Regions from separate parts of the Desulfonatronum parangueonense genome, predicted to be linked through region 1. Evidence: predicted binding sites of a transcription regulator. Region 1 holds the regulator's gene; each other region holds the start of a gene.

Region 1 (4,204 bases):
GCTGTGAGGAAGGCGTGCCGAAACTCCTCGTTCTTCAGCAGTCTAGTGATGGAAGCCAGGATGCGCAAATGCATCCCGGCCACATGTTCCGGGGCCAGAACCATGAAAAAAATATGACACGGTTTGTAATCCAGGGCATCGAAGTCAACCCCGGAGGAGCTGCGGCCGATCACGAGCACAATCTGCTCAAGCCCCTCCAGTTTGCCGTGGGGTATGGCGATGCCGTCGCCGATGCCGGTACTGCCCAGGCTCTCACGATCCCGCAAGACCCGGAACGCGGTCTCGGCGTCGAAGCCCGGCCACTTCAAGGCCAGGGCGGAGACCAGCTCCGCCAGGACCTCTGTCTTGTTCCGGGCCTGCAGTTCGGGAAGGAGCAGGTCCTTGCTTAAATATTCCCGGAGGATCATCAGGTTAGATTCCCGGATCAATCAAGCCGAAATCGCCGCTTTTTCGGCGATAGATAACGTTCACGCGCTCAATGTCCGCGTTGAAGAACACCAGGAATTCGTTGCCCAGGGTTTCGAGCTGCATGGCTGCTTCGTCCACGGACATGGGCTTGGGCTCGAAATTGTCCGTTTCCGTGATGGTCTGTTCACGCTTTCCGGTTTCGTTCTGGGTGAAGGAGATCACATCCACCCTGGCGGATTGGCCTTTCTGGCCGCGGCGGTGGTCCTTGCTCTTCTCCTTGATCTTGCGAACCTGGGCCTCCAGCTTGTCCAGAACCAGATCAATGGTGGAATACATGTCTTCGCTCTCGCTGGTCGCGGAGAAATGCATGTCCTTGCCCGTCAATATGACCTCCGCCATGTGGCGGTATTTTTCCACCGAAAGATTCACCGCGATCTCACCATCATCGTCCGGGCGCAAATATCGGTTGATTTTATCAAAACGTTCACGTGCATACCCTTTGAGGTGATTCGACGGCTCAAAATTCTTAAACGTGAATGTGATTTCCATGCAGACACCTCCAGGTAAAGGGTTCAAGGTTGACTATGTGGACAAGGCGCAATGGGATTTTGCCAAGGTGTTGATGGAGCTTCTCGTTTCAGTGCGACAAGGCCGGAATTCGACTTCGGGACCATTTCGGATCAAAAAATCGATTTCCGTTTGGACGACGAGTCGATGTTCAGTGCCATACGATACTTGGCAACGGTTCGGCGGGCAATGTTCACCCCCAGGGACTTTTTCAGCAGCTGGGAGATCAACTCATCGCTCAGCGGCCGTTTAGGGTCCTCCTCGGATATCAGTTTCTTGATTTCCGCCTTGACGCTTTCCGAGCCGGCCTCGCTGCCGTCATCCATTCCCAATGCGCTGTTGAAGAAAAATTTCAATTCAAAAATGCCGTGCGGCGTGTTCATGTACTTGTTCGTGGTAATCCGGCTCACCGTGGATTCGTGCATGCTGATGTCCAAAGCCACGTCCTTCAGAATCATCGGCTTCAGATGAGTCACGCCGTGACGGAAAAATTCCAACTGAAACCGGACAATGCTTTCCGCGACCTTGTACAGGGTCCGCTGGCGCTGATACAGACTTTTCATCAGCCAGTGAGCGGAACGCACTTTCTCCTGGATGTACTCTTTGGCCCCCTTCCCATGGATGGCCATGTCCTTGGCATAGGCCTCATTGATCATCAAGCCCGGTATTTCGTCCTCGTTCAGGACCACGATAAAATCTTCGCCTTGTTGATGCACATACACATCCGGGCTGGTAAACTGCGGATCATCGTTGTTGAAGCTCTTCCCGGGCATGGGATCAAGCCGTTGAATGCATTCCAGGTACTCCCTGATCTCATCCATGGTCAGCTTGAACTTCTTGGCCAGAGGCTTGTAGCGGCGCTTTTCCAGTTCCTCCATGTGATCCTTGACGAGAGAAACCAGCACGGGATCATCCAGCCCCAATTCCTCCATCTGAACCATCAGGCATTCCCGCAGGCTTCGGGCGCACACTCCGACAGGATCCAACCGTTGCATGATCCGGAGCACCTTTTCAGCTTCCTCGACACTGCACTCCGCCATTGCCGCAATCTCTTCAATGGGCTCGCACAGGTATCCCACTGAATCAAGATTGCCAAGGATCACGTTGCTGATGTCGAGCTCACTTTGCGACAATGCCGAAAGCCGCAATTGCCAGGAGAGATGGCCGATCAAGGTCGACTTGCCCGCCAGCCTGGCTTCAAAACTCATTCCTTCTTCAGGAACTTCCCAGTCCCTGCCTTGCATCTGTCGGCTGACACTGGAAAATTCCCCAAGATAGTCCTGCCATTCCGGGTCATGCAGTTGTCGTGGCTCTTCAACATTGACGGATTGAAAACGCTCCTCGGCAGAATCTTTCTTCTCCACCTCCATGACGGCCTCGTCGAGGCTTTCCGGAACAATCTCCAAAACCGGATTTTCCAACAACTCCTGTTGAATGCTTTCAACCAGTTCCATCCGGGAAAGCTGAAGCAACTTGATGGCCTGTTGCAGCTGGGGTGTCATCACCAGTTGCTGCGTCAGCTTCAGCTGCTGGCGTAATTCAAGAGCCATGCCCTACCCTCGATGTTGAATGCATTTGAGCAGGGAAATCTTGCGTGCACAAGGCAAAACGCGTGATCATAGACAAAAATCCTCACCAAGATATACTTTTCGAGCACTTGAATCCGCAACGATTTCCTCCGGCGAGCCCTCGAAAATGGCTTTCCCTTCGAAAACAATGGAGGCTCTGTTGCAAATTTTCAAAGTCTCACGGACATTGTGATCTGAGATCAGCACCCCAATGCCCCGTTCCTTAAGCGATGTCACGATGACCTGAATATCATCCACCGCAAGTGGATCAATACCCGCAAATGGTTCATCCAACAACATGAATTTTGGATTGCGGATCAGGGCGCGGGCAATCTCCAGTCTTCGACGTTCCCCGCCGGACAAGTGCATGGCCTTCTGATCCGCCAGTTTGGAGATCCCAAGTTCTTCCATCAGGGCTTCGGCTTTCTTGTGCTGCATGGAGCGGGAAAAATCAGTGTACTCCAGAATGATCTGCAGGTTTTGCAGGACAGTCAATTTTTTGAAAACCGAGCTTTCCTGGGGCAGGTAGCTCAACCCCAGCCGGGCCCGCTCATGCAGCGGACACGTCGTAATTTGCTGCCCGTCCAGTTGGACGGATCCGCCCGAAGGTTTGATCACTCCGACCAGCATGTAAAACGTGGTGGTTTTGCCCGCGCCGTTGGGCCCCAGCAGCCCGACGATTTCTCCCTGTTGCACACGAACCGTGATTCCGCGGACCACCTCTTTCTGGCCGAAGGCTTTCCGCAGATCCTTGCCGATCAGAATCGAACTCATTGCCCCCCCTGCTCGCGGGGCAGCATGAACACGCCCTCCACTCTCCGATCCTTGCGTCCCTGCACGTCTACCTCTTTTTCCTGGACGTTGAGCGTGATTACATTGCCTTCCAGCTTGGTACCCCCGTCTTCCACAATGGCATTGCCCTCCAGACGCAGCACCCCCAGGTCAACCCAATAGGTAGCCATATCCCCGTGACCGATCCGTTCTTCATGCTTCAAAAAAACCTTGCCCAGGGCGATCATTTTCTCAATATCCACCTGGGCTTCCATGTCCTGTTCCGCGGACACGTCTTCCGGACGATCCTCCCGGGGCAGGGTGCGCAAAAAAATCAGCAGCCGTTCCGAGCGAAGTTGAAAATTCGGCCTGTCCACATGGACGTTGCCGATGAACTCAATCTGGTGATCATGGTGATCATAGCGCAAACGCTCAGCTGTGATCCGGGTGGGCACGGCCTCCTCGTCATCCGCCCTGCTCCATGTGGCGAAGGCCATGACCGCGACAAGGCACAACAATACCGATTTCCAAGCCACGTTCAATGGGCGACGAACAGCCACTTACAACCCTTTGGCAAAATTGTTTTTGGCAATGATAACCTCCACGCCGCCTTCGGCATTGACCACCCAGGTGGTCAGATCGACATCCCCTTTTTCGGAACGCAATTGCAATCCTTGCCGGTCCAGAAGGATGTCTCCGGACAAAAAGATGGTGTCGTCCACCTGAACAAATATGGCTTCCCGGGAATTGAGATAGGTTGGCCCGTATTCCATATGCACTCCGGACCAGAGCCGGATATCACTGGAGGCTTGATCCACCTCGCCCAGGGGCGCGTTCACGATGACCGGAACATCCTTGCCCACCAGATTTTTGGTGATGTATGGAGAATT
Region 2 (4,204 bases), 1.6 Mb from region 1:
TGCGGACTCGGACGGAGTCGAACACCGGAGCGACGAATATTTTGCCGTCACCGGGTTTGCCGGTCCTGTTCACTTCCATGATCGTATTCACCACGTCTTCCACTTGATTGTCCTCGACAACCACGGTGAAGACCCGCTTGGGATACAATCTGCCTTTCTCGCCCAGCAGCTCGGCGGCTTCCTCGTAGCCTTTTGCCGCGCCCTGGAGCAGGGCCGAGTTGATCAACCCCTTGCCCCGGCCCTGGGCCTCCAGGGCGAAGAATGCCGGGACTCCCGCTTCGGCCAGGGCTTCCTTGGTCTTGTTGACCATGTTCATCCGAATGACCGCGGTTATTTCCTTCATACTCCGACCCCCTTCAGGTCCGCTCCTTCGGTCTCCTTGACTCCGGAGCTGATGGTGTACATTTCCTCCACCGGACTGAGAAAAATCTTGCCGTCCCCGAAGGCGCCCTTTTCACCGGAGCGGGCGGCTTCCATGATCGTCTTGACCACGAAATCCTTGTCGTTCTCGCCCACCACGCTCAACAGCAGCACCTTGGGAATCTCGTCGTAGGTGATCTCGCCGATCTTGATGCCGCGCTGCTTGCCGCGGCCGGCCACGGAGAACTTGGTCACCGCCGGGTACCCGGCATCCATCAACGACTTCAATACGCCATCCGCCTTCTCGGGCCGCACTATGGCTCTGACCATGATCAACATTGTTGCTTCTCCTTTGAATTGCGTGTTGTTCGGCTTGCAGTGCCCAAAATCAACCGTTAGTTGGCGATGCCGTAATCGATGAGCAGCTTTTCCAGTTCATCGATCTCGAGGGGTTTGGGCACGACGAACATGTCGTTGCCGTCGATTTTTTTGGCCAGGGTGCGGTATTCGTCGGCCTGGGCGTGCTCGGGGTCGAAGTCGATGACTGTCTTGCGGTTGATCTCGGCCCGCTGGACCATGTTGTCCCGGGGTACGAAGTGGATCATCTGGGATCCTAGCCGCTTGGCTAGCTGCAAGATCATCTCCCGCTCATTGTCCACATTACGGCTGTTGCAGATCAGTCCACCCAACCGCACGCCGCCTGCCTCGGCAAACTTGACGATGCCCTTGCAGATGTTGTTGGCCGCGTACATGGCCATCATTTCACCGGAAACCACGATGTAGATTTCCTGGGCCTTGCCTTCACGGATGGGCATGGCGAATCCGCCGCAGACCACGTCGCCCAGAACGTCGTAGAAAACGTAGTCCAGGTTCTTGTCTTCCTTGTAGGCGCCAAGCTGCTCCAGGAGGTTGATGCTGGTGATGATTCCCCGTCCGGCACATCCCACGCCGGGCTCCGGACCGCCGGATTCCGTGCAGACCGTCCCGGCATAGCCGCCCAGAAGCACGTCATCGAGTTCCACGTCCTCGCCTTCCTCCCGCAGAGTGTCCAACACCGTGCGCTGATGCAGTCCGTGCAGCAGCAGACGGGTTGAGTCGGCTTTGGGATCGCAGCCGACGATCATCACCTTGCGACCCATCTCTCCCAATGCCGCCACGGTATTCTGCGTAGTGGTGGATTTTCCGATCCCGCCCTTTCCATAAATGGCAACCTTGCGCATGCGTTCCTCCCGATTGAAGTGTTGAGATGGAAGGCATAGGGCAAGGAGCGTGCCAGGGGTGGATTTGTGCTCAAAAAATTGAAATTTAACTTCATTATTTCAATAGATTGATTTCATGCTGAAGGGGTTTCCCATCTTCAAGAAAACTCGACAAGAACGAATGACATATTTGTATGCTGGTACAAAAAGGAATGTATGAATGTCGGAAGCGAGGAGATGCGAAACGCGCCGAGGGGAGATGAACAGCAGGTCAATCTTTGGGGAGATGCAGCATCATGTGGCTCATGAATGCCCTGGGCGATCCATGATTTGCGGGTGTACAGAGGTCCGGGGTGGAAGCGTGTACCGGCTAGAGAATCTCTGTTGGCACCGAAGATGCTCTCAACTCCTCAAAGACTGTGATATAAGTAAAGGGTAACTACCCAGCTCATCCGAGAAAAAACGGACTGGATACCGGCCTTCGCCGGTATGACTGAACCTGGAAAGACATTGGTACAATACGTCATCCCGGCGTAGGCCGGAATCCAGCGCTGGCAAGTGAGCACGGGGTATGTGCTGAATATTGCCATAAAGGAAGGAACAATGCTCATCGACAGCACCTTGCGCGAGGGAGCGCAGATGTTTGGAGTGTACTTCACGGACGAACTGCGGCGGCGCATCCTGACAGAACTTGTGCGGGCGCGGATCGAGGAAGTCGAAATCGGTTGGGTCGGCCAGGAAGGGCTGCCGGAGTTGCTGCGGCATGGCCGCTTGGTGGACCCTGAGGGGCGAACGTCCTTGACGGTCTGGTCGCCGCTGCGTTCCCGGGACCTGCGGGCATTGGCCGAGCAGGGCGTGCGGAGAGTCCATTTCGGGGTTCCAGTATCGGATGCACATATCGAAAAGCGGCTGCACCTGGACCGGGCCGGGCTTCTTGAACGTCTGCGGCGAGTCCTTGAGGACGCGGCCTCCTTGCAATTCGACTTCCTGAGCATCGGCCTGGAAGACATCTCCCGCGCGGACCGGGAGTTTGCCCTGGAAGCGGCGAAATTGGTGCGGGAGTGCGGCGGACATCGAGTTCGGCTTTCCGATACCGTCGGTGTGCTCACGCCCCTCGAAACAGCGGAACTCGTGCGGTTGTTCGTCGAACAGGCCGGGCTGATGGTGGGCTTTCATGGTCACAACGATTTCGGAATGGCCACGGCCAATGCGATCACCGCATTGGCCGCCGGGGCGCATTGCGTGGATGTTTCGGCTCTGGGCATCGGGGAGCGGGCTGGAATCGCGGCCCTGGAGGAAGTCAGCGCTCACCTGAATGTCCGGAAAATGGTCGGATATGATCAAGCGGGAATTCTCAACCTTGCCCGGATGGTCGGCGAAGCGGCCTGCATTCCCGTTGCCCGCAACAAGGTCCTCCTGGGACAGGATCTTTTCGCCTGTGAATCCGGCCTGCATCTGCACGGTCTGGCCGCGGACCCCGCACTGTTCGAGCCATTTGCCCCGGAGGGCATCGGTGCTCATCGAAAAACAGCCGTGGGAATGAAATCCGGAACCGCGGCTGTGGCCGAGGCTATCCGTGGGCTCGGCATCATCCTGCCTCGCCGGGATATCGAGGATCTTGGCAAGCATGTCCGGGAGCTTTCCGGTCAGCTCGCCAGGCCGCTGCGGGACGACGAACTGCTGTTGCTGGCATCTTCAAGGCATGAACATCAAGATGATCAGTTCACAATCACCATCAACTAAAGCAGCATGGCCCGCAAACTGAACAGAAGAAATCTGAACCGCCCGCTTCGGTCGAGGCGCAAAGGTCGTCAAGAGGACATCACCCAGACAATACGAATTTCTACGTATCGAAGAACGTTTCGGGGGGGCATGGGCGTTTTTTGCCGGGAACGCGCGGCTCTGCACTCGCAGTTCTTGAGGAGCGGGTACGGAGCCCCGCGTTCCCGGGACTTCTGAACCACCCGCTTCGCTCGAGCGCAAAGGTCGTCAAGAAGACATCACCCAGACAATACGAATTTCTACGTATCGAAGAACGTTTCGGGGGGGCATGGGCGGTTTTTGCCGGGAACGCGAGGCTCTGCACTCGCAGTTCTTGAGGAGCGGGTACGGAGCCCCGCGTTCCCGGGGCTTCTGAACCACCCGCTTCGCTCGAGGCGCAAAGGTCGTCAAGAAGACATTACTCAGACAATACGAATTTCTACGTATCGAAGAACGTTTCGTGGGGCATGGGCGGTTTTTGCCAGGAACGCGCGGCTCTGCACTCGCAGTTCTTGAGGAGCGGGTACGGAGCCCCGCGTTCCCGGGACTTTGCCCGGAGCCCCGCGTTCCCGGGGCTTTGCCCGGATGATCGAAAAGAAATTTCGCTGTAGATTTAAGACTGATGTTTGACAAATTAGTAAATATTATTTTTTGTTTTGCTCATTTTGTCGGAAATATCTCAGGATATGATGACCAAGATAATAATTAACTATTAAAAATAAGGTAGTTAATAGGTATACATAATGGAATGGTTCTTGCGTTAAGCACGACATGACCCCAGACACCAGAGATCTCAAACTGCATGTCCTTTCCAGCATCTGTGAGATAATCGCGCACCTGCCGGATCTGGAAAACATCTTGTTGGAAGTCTTGCGCATCATGTC
Region 3 (4,204 bases), 3.7 Mb from region 1:
TTCCAACCGCGCGGACACTTCTGGGTGTTCGTGAATCAGTTGTCGAAGCACCGGATAGGCCGGATCATCGTCCTGAGCCGTGACGAATATGAGCTGAAAACTCTGATAATCCTGCTTGAACAGCGCAGAGATGTTGGCCTTGAAATCAGGATCGAGTCCCTTGCATGGGACAATCACGGAAGCCCTGGGGCCGTGGTGACCAAGTGGCTTGCCGAGATCCTCGGAAATGTCTCGCCTGAACCGGTGGGCCAGAACAATGGGCATGGTTGAGGCCGCCAAGGCCAGGATGCCGATGATCAAGATCAGAATGTTCATGTGTGGATGTGGTAATTCAGCTAATTAAAGCAGACTTGATTTGATTTGACGTTGAGTCATACAATTCAGAGTACGCAAAATGCACAAAGGACGGCAAAGCAAGCAACAAAACTCTTGAAGCCGCACTGGGCATTCCCCAGTTCGTAACTGTTCAACTCATCCGAGAAAAATCGGACTGGATACCGGCCTTCGCCGGCATGACTGAACTGGTAAAGAACATGGTAAAATACGTCATTCCGGAGAAAGCCGGAATCCAGCGCTGGCGAGCGAGCACAGAGCACGAGCTGAATAGCTACCCCAATTCAAGCTATCCGTAGATGTTTCATAGATGTTCCATCCTTCGTGTCCTTCCTGCTCTTCGTGGTACCCCACATGTTGTCCAATCTGTTTGTTACGTCTGAGTTGATCTCTCAGGCTGCATATCTCGCTGTCCGATCTTTTTGGCTGGAACACCGCCCCATATTTCTCCTGGCCCGACCCTGCTCCCCTTCGTGACAACCGCGCCAGGTGCCACAATGGCTCCGTCTCCGATCCGGACATCCGGCAATATGACGGAGGTCCCGCCAATTGTGACCTCGTCGCCGACAATGATTCGCCCCAAAGTCACCTCATTGCCGACAACAGTGTGCGCTGTGAGGATGCAATCCTCTCCAAGCATGGAATAGTTGCCGACTTCCACCAATGTCGGCTCCAGAATTTTACCTCCGACCATGACGGATTTTCCGACTTTGGCACCGATCATGGAATAGGCCATGCCGCGCATGTTCACGGGGACGAGACTGGCATTGATCAATGGCCAGAGATGAACCACATAAAGAAAACCAAGCAACTTCCAGACCAGCGATCGACTATCGGTTCCCAGGACGAAGACGCCTTCTTCAAGAGGCCAGAATACACGGAGAAAATACAAGATGCCAATGGTTGACAAGACGAAGACAATACAAAAAATTACGATCAGGAAAACAGCCTGAAATCCATGAGGCAACATCACCGGACCATGTGTCAGCCAGGCGGCGCCCACCCCCAAGCCCACACATGCAGCGCTGCAACAGGTGCTCAGCAGGATATCCGAAAACGTTATCTTCATGACCTTCTCCAATGGTTCATGAAAAAATCACCTACTCATGCGTCTCGAAGTTATTTGAGATGTAGATGTACTGTAACTACGCAGCTAAAACCCAGTTGCCTTGATTTAGCGGCCTCGCAAACTTCTCGCCGGCTTGGTAAACATTGAATCCATTGCTCTCACAATCAACGTTTGTGCATTAAGTGTCCGGAAATGATACGTGAACGAATCCTGACTCAATCAAACATTCGAGAGCGCAAAGACCAGACTCGGGCCAATCCAATTTTTAATGTGAACTTTGGTTGTACTCTGTGCTCCAAAGCAAGAAAGCCGCCTTGCATAGCAAGGCGGCTTTCGCTTGGCAATTGGCGCCATCAAAAACTAGCCTTCACGCCGCCTGATTCTTGCAACGCCGGCCAACCCCAGGAGGCCGATGCCCAGCAAGAGGATCGTTCCGGGTTCAGGAATCACGTACGCCTGGGCGGAAGCACTCTGGGTATTGAAGTTCCAGGTACCAGTGGAAGGCGAATTAAAGCTTTCCAGGAAGACATCATAAAGGCCGAAGAAGAGGTTGGAGTCAAATAACTTCTCGAACTCTCCGCCAATTACGTTCAAATATGATATGGTTTGGTTGGTTGTGCTACCATCAAAAAGATTGATCTGCATCGTGACATTTTCATCAGCAGGTACAGCACCTGTAGGTACACCTAAAACGCTCTGTCTTGTTTCGATTGAGCCAGGAGCGAATTCGAGATCCAGAATGAGGTCTCCTGCGGTAAGAGCGTTTCCGAACTGGAATGGGCCCTGTGAATTGGCTGTCTGATACACACTCGGATCGTTCAGCCACATCTGTGCCCATCCGCCTGTGAGGTATCCGACGTTAGCTACCGGTTCTTGGTAAAGTGTCAGGCCACCGAAGCGAACATTTAGGTGCTGGGTTTCCTCACCTCTGATCCAGATTTCGTTTGAAGCTTCATTAGTATCTGGATCCCACTCCTGGATCGTTTGAACAGCTAAAATTCCCCAAAGCGCACCTGTATCCACATCCGTGTGTGAGTAGCCATTCATGAGAAACTGCTTTCCACCCAGTGTGAAGGTAAGGGCCTTGGCATTTCCGACCAAGAACATTCCACTTAACAATACCGCTGCCATAAAAATCGTAAGAATCCGTTTCATGACTTTCACTCCTTTTGAAAAATTTTGAAGTTATGACTGCCGCCTTTTGTCCTATTGCCAGTGAGAGCAAAGGGCATGCCATAAAATAATTACTTGAAATTATGGAACAATAATGCCTCTGGATGAACACAAAAAATGAACTGTAAAATTTATCGACACAATATATCCTGGAGGATGAACGAGTCGAAGCTCTTGGTCCGCAACCATCCGACAGAACAAAACTGTTCAATATTTCAAGATCCTGTGAGAAGCCCGCCCCCGACATTCAATTTTAATGACTACATTTCCATCGCCGTTTCATATCTACCTATTCATCCCTTTCCCTGGCGATCTGCCTGAATATTTCATAATACTTCGGGATATCATTGAAAAATAAGTGTAAAGAATCCTGACAAGCCTGAGTGTAAAAAAACTCGACAAGAAATAATTACGCCTTCAGATCATTCACGGAAGGATCTGGTTGTTGGTTTTTCCGCTCTCTGATGGCTGGTTGATTCGAAAATCGTTCATCCCACACCCGTTTCTCCAGGTAGCCAGTTTGTTTTTGAACAGATCGGAAGAGGCATCTGGTGGAACGAAGGCGTCGAGGAATTTTTGCGAGGCGTAAACACGCCGGCCGGCCTCAGCTACAAATTGCATCGCTATAAATCTTGGTTGTTGCCTACCATCCCTCTCTCCTCAGCGACTCTCTCTTTGGCAAACCATCACGCACCCTGACCATGAGGCGAATCATGAGGTCTCTATCCTGCTTGCACAGGGCCGAATTGCAGACTGTGAGAGAGATTCGCCTAGTTGGCTCATGGGGTTGCTGAGCCTGGCGGTATGGAAGGGATTGTGACTTGTTCTTGGGTAGGGTTGATGAGGAGTAAAGCTTAAACCTGACAACATCTATGATGTTCAAAAACAAGGCCGATACGAATAAATACCGGTTGTCCGGCAAATATGAGCATCTCTTGCAATCCTCTCCGACAAACACATGAAACGTGCGACAGGTGTTCGCCGCGCCTCATTGGGATGAGGACCGAGATGGCGTTGCCAATAGCCGTCCATTGCTTGGCTGATCAGGAGCAAAAGCTTTACCCGCAGGGTAAATGTTCAAGAGCAGGATTGAGAGTTTTACGCCAACGAGAGAAAAAAGTGTTCAACACCTGTCCAGGAAGGTTTTTGAAAGCCTGACAATCCATAGCCTTGTACATCGAACCCGGATTTGAAATCACCGCGCGCCTGGTGTCCGGCAACCGCATCATCCGTTTCCTTGCATCCCATGTTTTCAGCAACCCTCTGGAAGTTGCAGTTTACGACGGAAATGAAATTTTTAGTGATCAGGTTTCTGCTTGCAACCCGCTGGGTTTCAATTCACCGCTTTTTTTGTCCGAACAGCTCCCGCTGAACGTATTACGCGATTATCCACGTACCTTGAACAGTTTATTTTTGTTGTGTTCAAACACCACACTTGCAACACTTTTGTTGCATGCAACGCATGTGTCTGGTGCATGATTGACCCTTTTCATGTACCTGCCACACCTTAACAACATAGTAGAAATACAACACATTGGCGCATCGAACAAAGACTTGAAGCAGATGGGCATGGAAGTTGCTAAGTAGGACGTCAATATGGATAACGGTTTTGGCCGATCAAATGTGGAC

The links. The regulator sigma-54, encoded in region 1, starts transcription at its own class of promoters, with help from an activator protein. The targets are predictions, from matches to a motif close to CTGGCACGGNNNNTGCTT.
Region 2: ACYQ15_RS07625 (LeuA family protein) is a predicted target of sigma-54. The motif match lies at 1,944-1,961, and genes of this name have one in related genera.
Region 3: ACYQ15_RS16725 (PEP-CTERM sorting domain-containing protein) is a predicted target of sigma-54. The motif match lies at 2,622-2,639, and genes of this name have one in related genera.

What each region holds. Positions count from the first base shown of each region.
Region 1 covers NZ_BAAHXH010000003.1:28,735-32,938, reverse strand. Annotated here, with positions in the region: gene ACYQ15_RS00640 (PTS sugar transporter subunit IIA) at 1-407, opposite strand, end outside; gene hpf (ribosome hibernation-promoting factor, HPF/YfiA family) at 412-957, opposite strand; gene rpoN (RNA polymerase factor sigma-54) at 1,089-2,525, opposite strand; gene lptB (LPS export ABC transporter ATP-binding protein) at 2,592-3,317, opposite strand; gene ACYQ15_RS00620 (LptA/OstA family protein) at 3,314-3,832, opposite strand; gene ACYQ15_RS00615 (LPS export ABC transporter periplasmic protein LptC) at 3,875-4,204, opposite strand, start outside.
Region 2 covers NZ_BAAHXH010000003.1:1,674,676-1,678,879, reverse strand. Annotated here, with positions in the region: gene ACYQ15_RS07640 (P-II family nitrogen regulator) at 1-343, opposite strand, end outside; gene ACYQ15_RS07635 (P-II family nitrogen regulator) at 340-699, opposite strand; gene nifH (nitrogenase iron protein) at 756-1,580, opposite strand; gene ACYQ15_RS07625 (LeuA family protein) at 2,163-3,302, shown strand; gene ACYQ15_RS07620 (sigma 54-interacting transcriptional regulator) at 4,092-4,204, shown strand, end outside.
Region 3 covers NZ_BAAHXH010000003.1:3,736,817-3,741,020, forward strand. Annotated here, with positions in the region: gene ACYQ15_RS16715 (glycosyltransferase) at 1-315, opposite strand, end outside; gene ACYQ15_RS16720 (acyltransferase) at 707-1,402, opposite strand; gene ACYQ15_RS16725 (PEP-CTERM sorting domain-containing protein) at 1,763-2,557, opposite strand; gene ACYQ15_RS16730 (hypothetical protein) at 3,746-4,054, shown strand.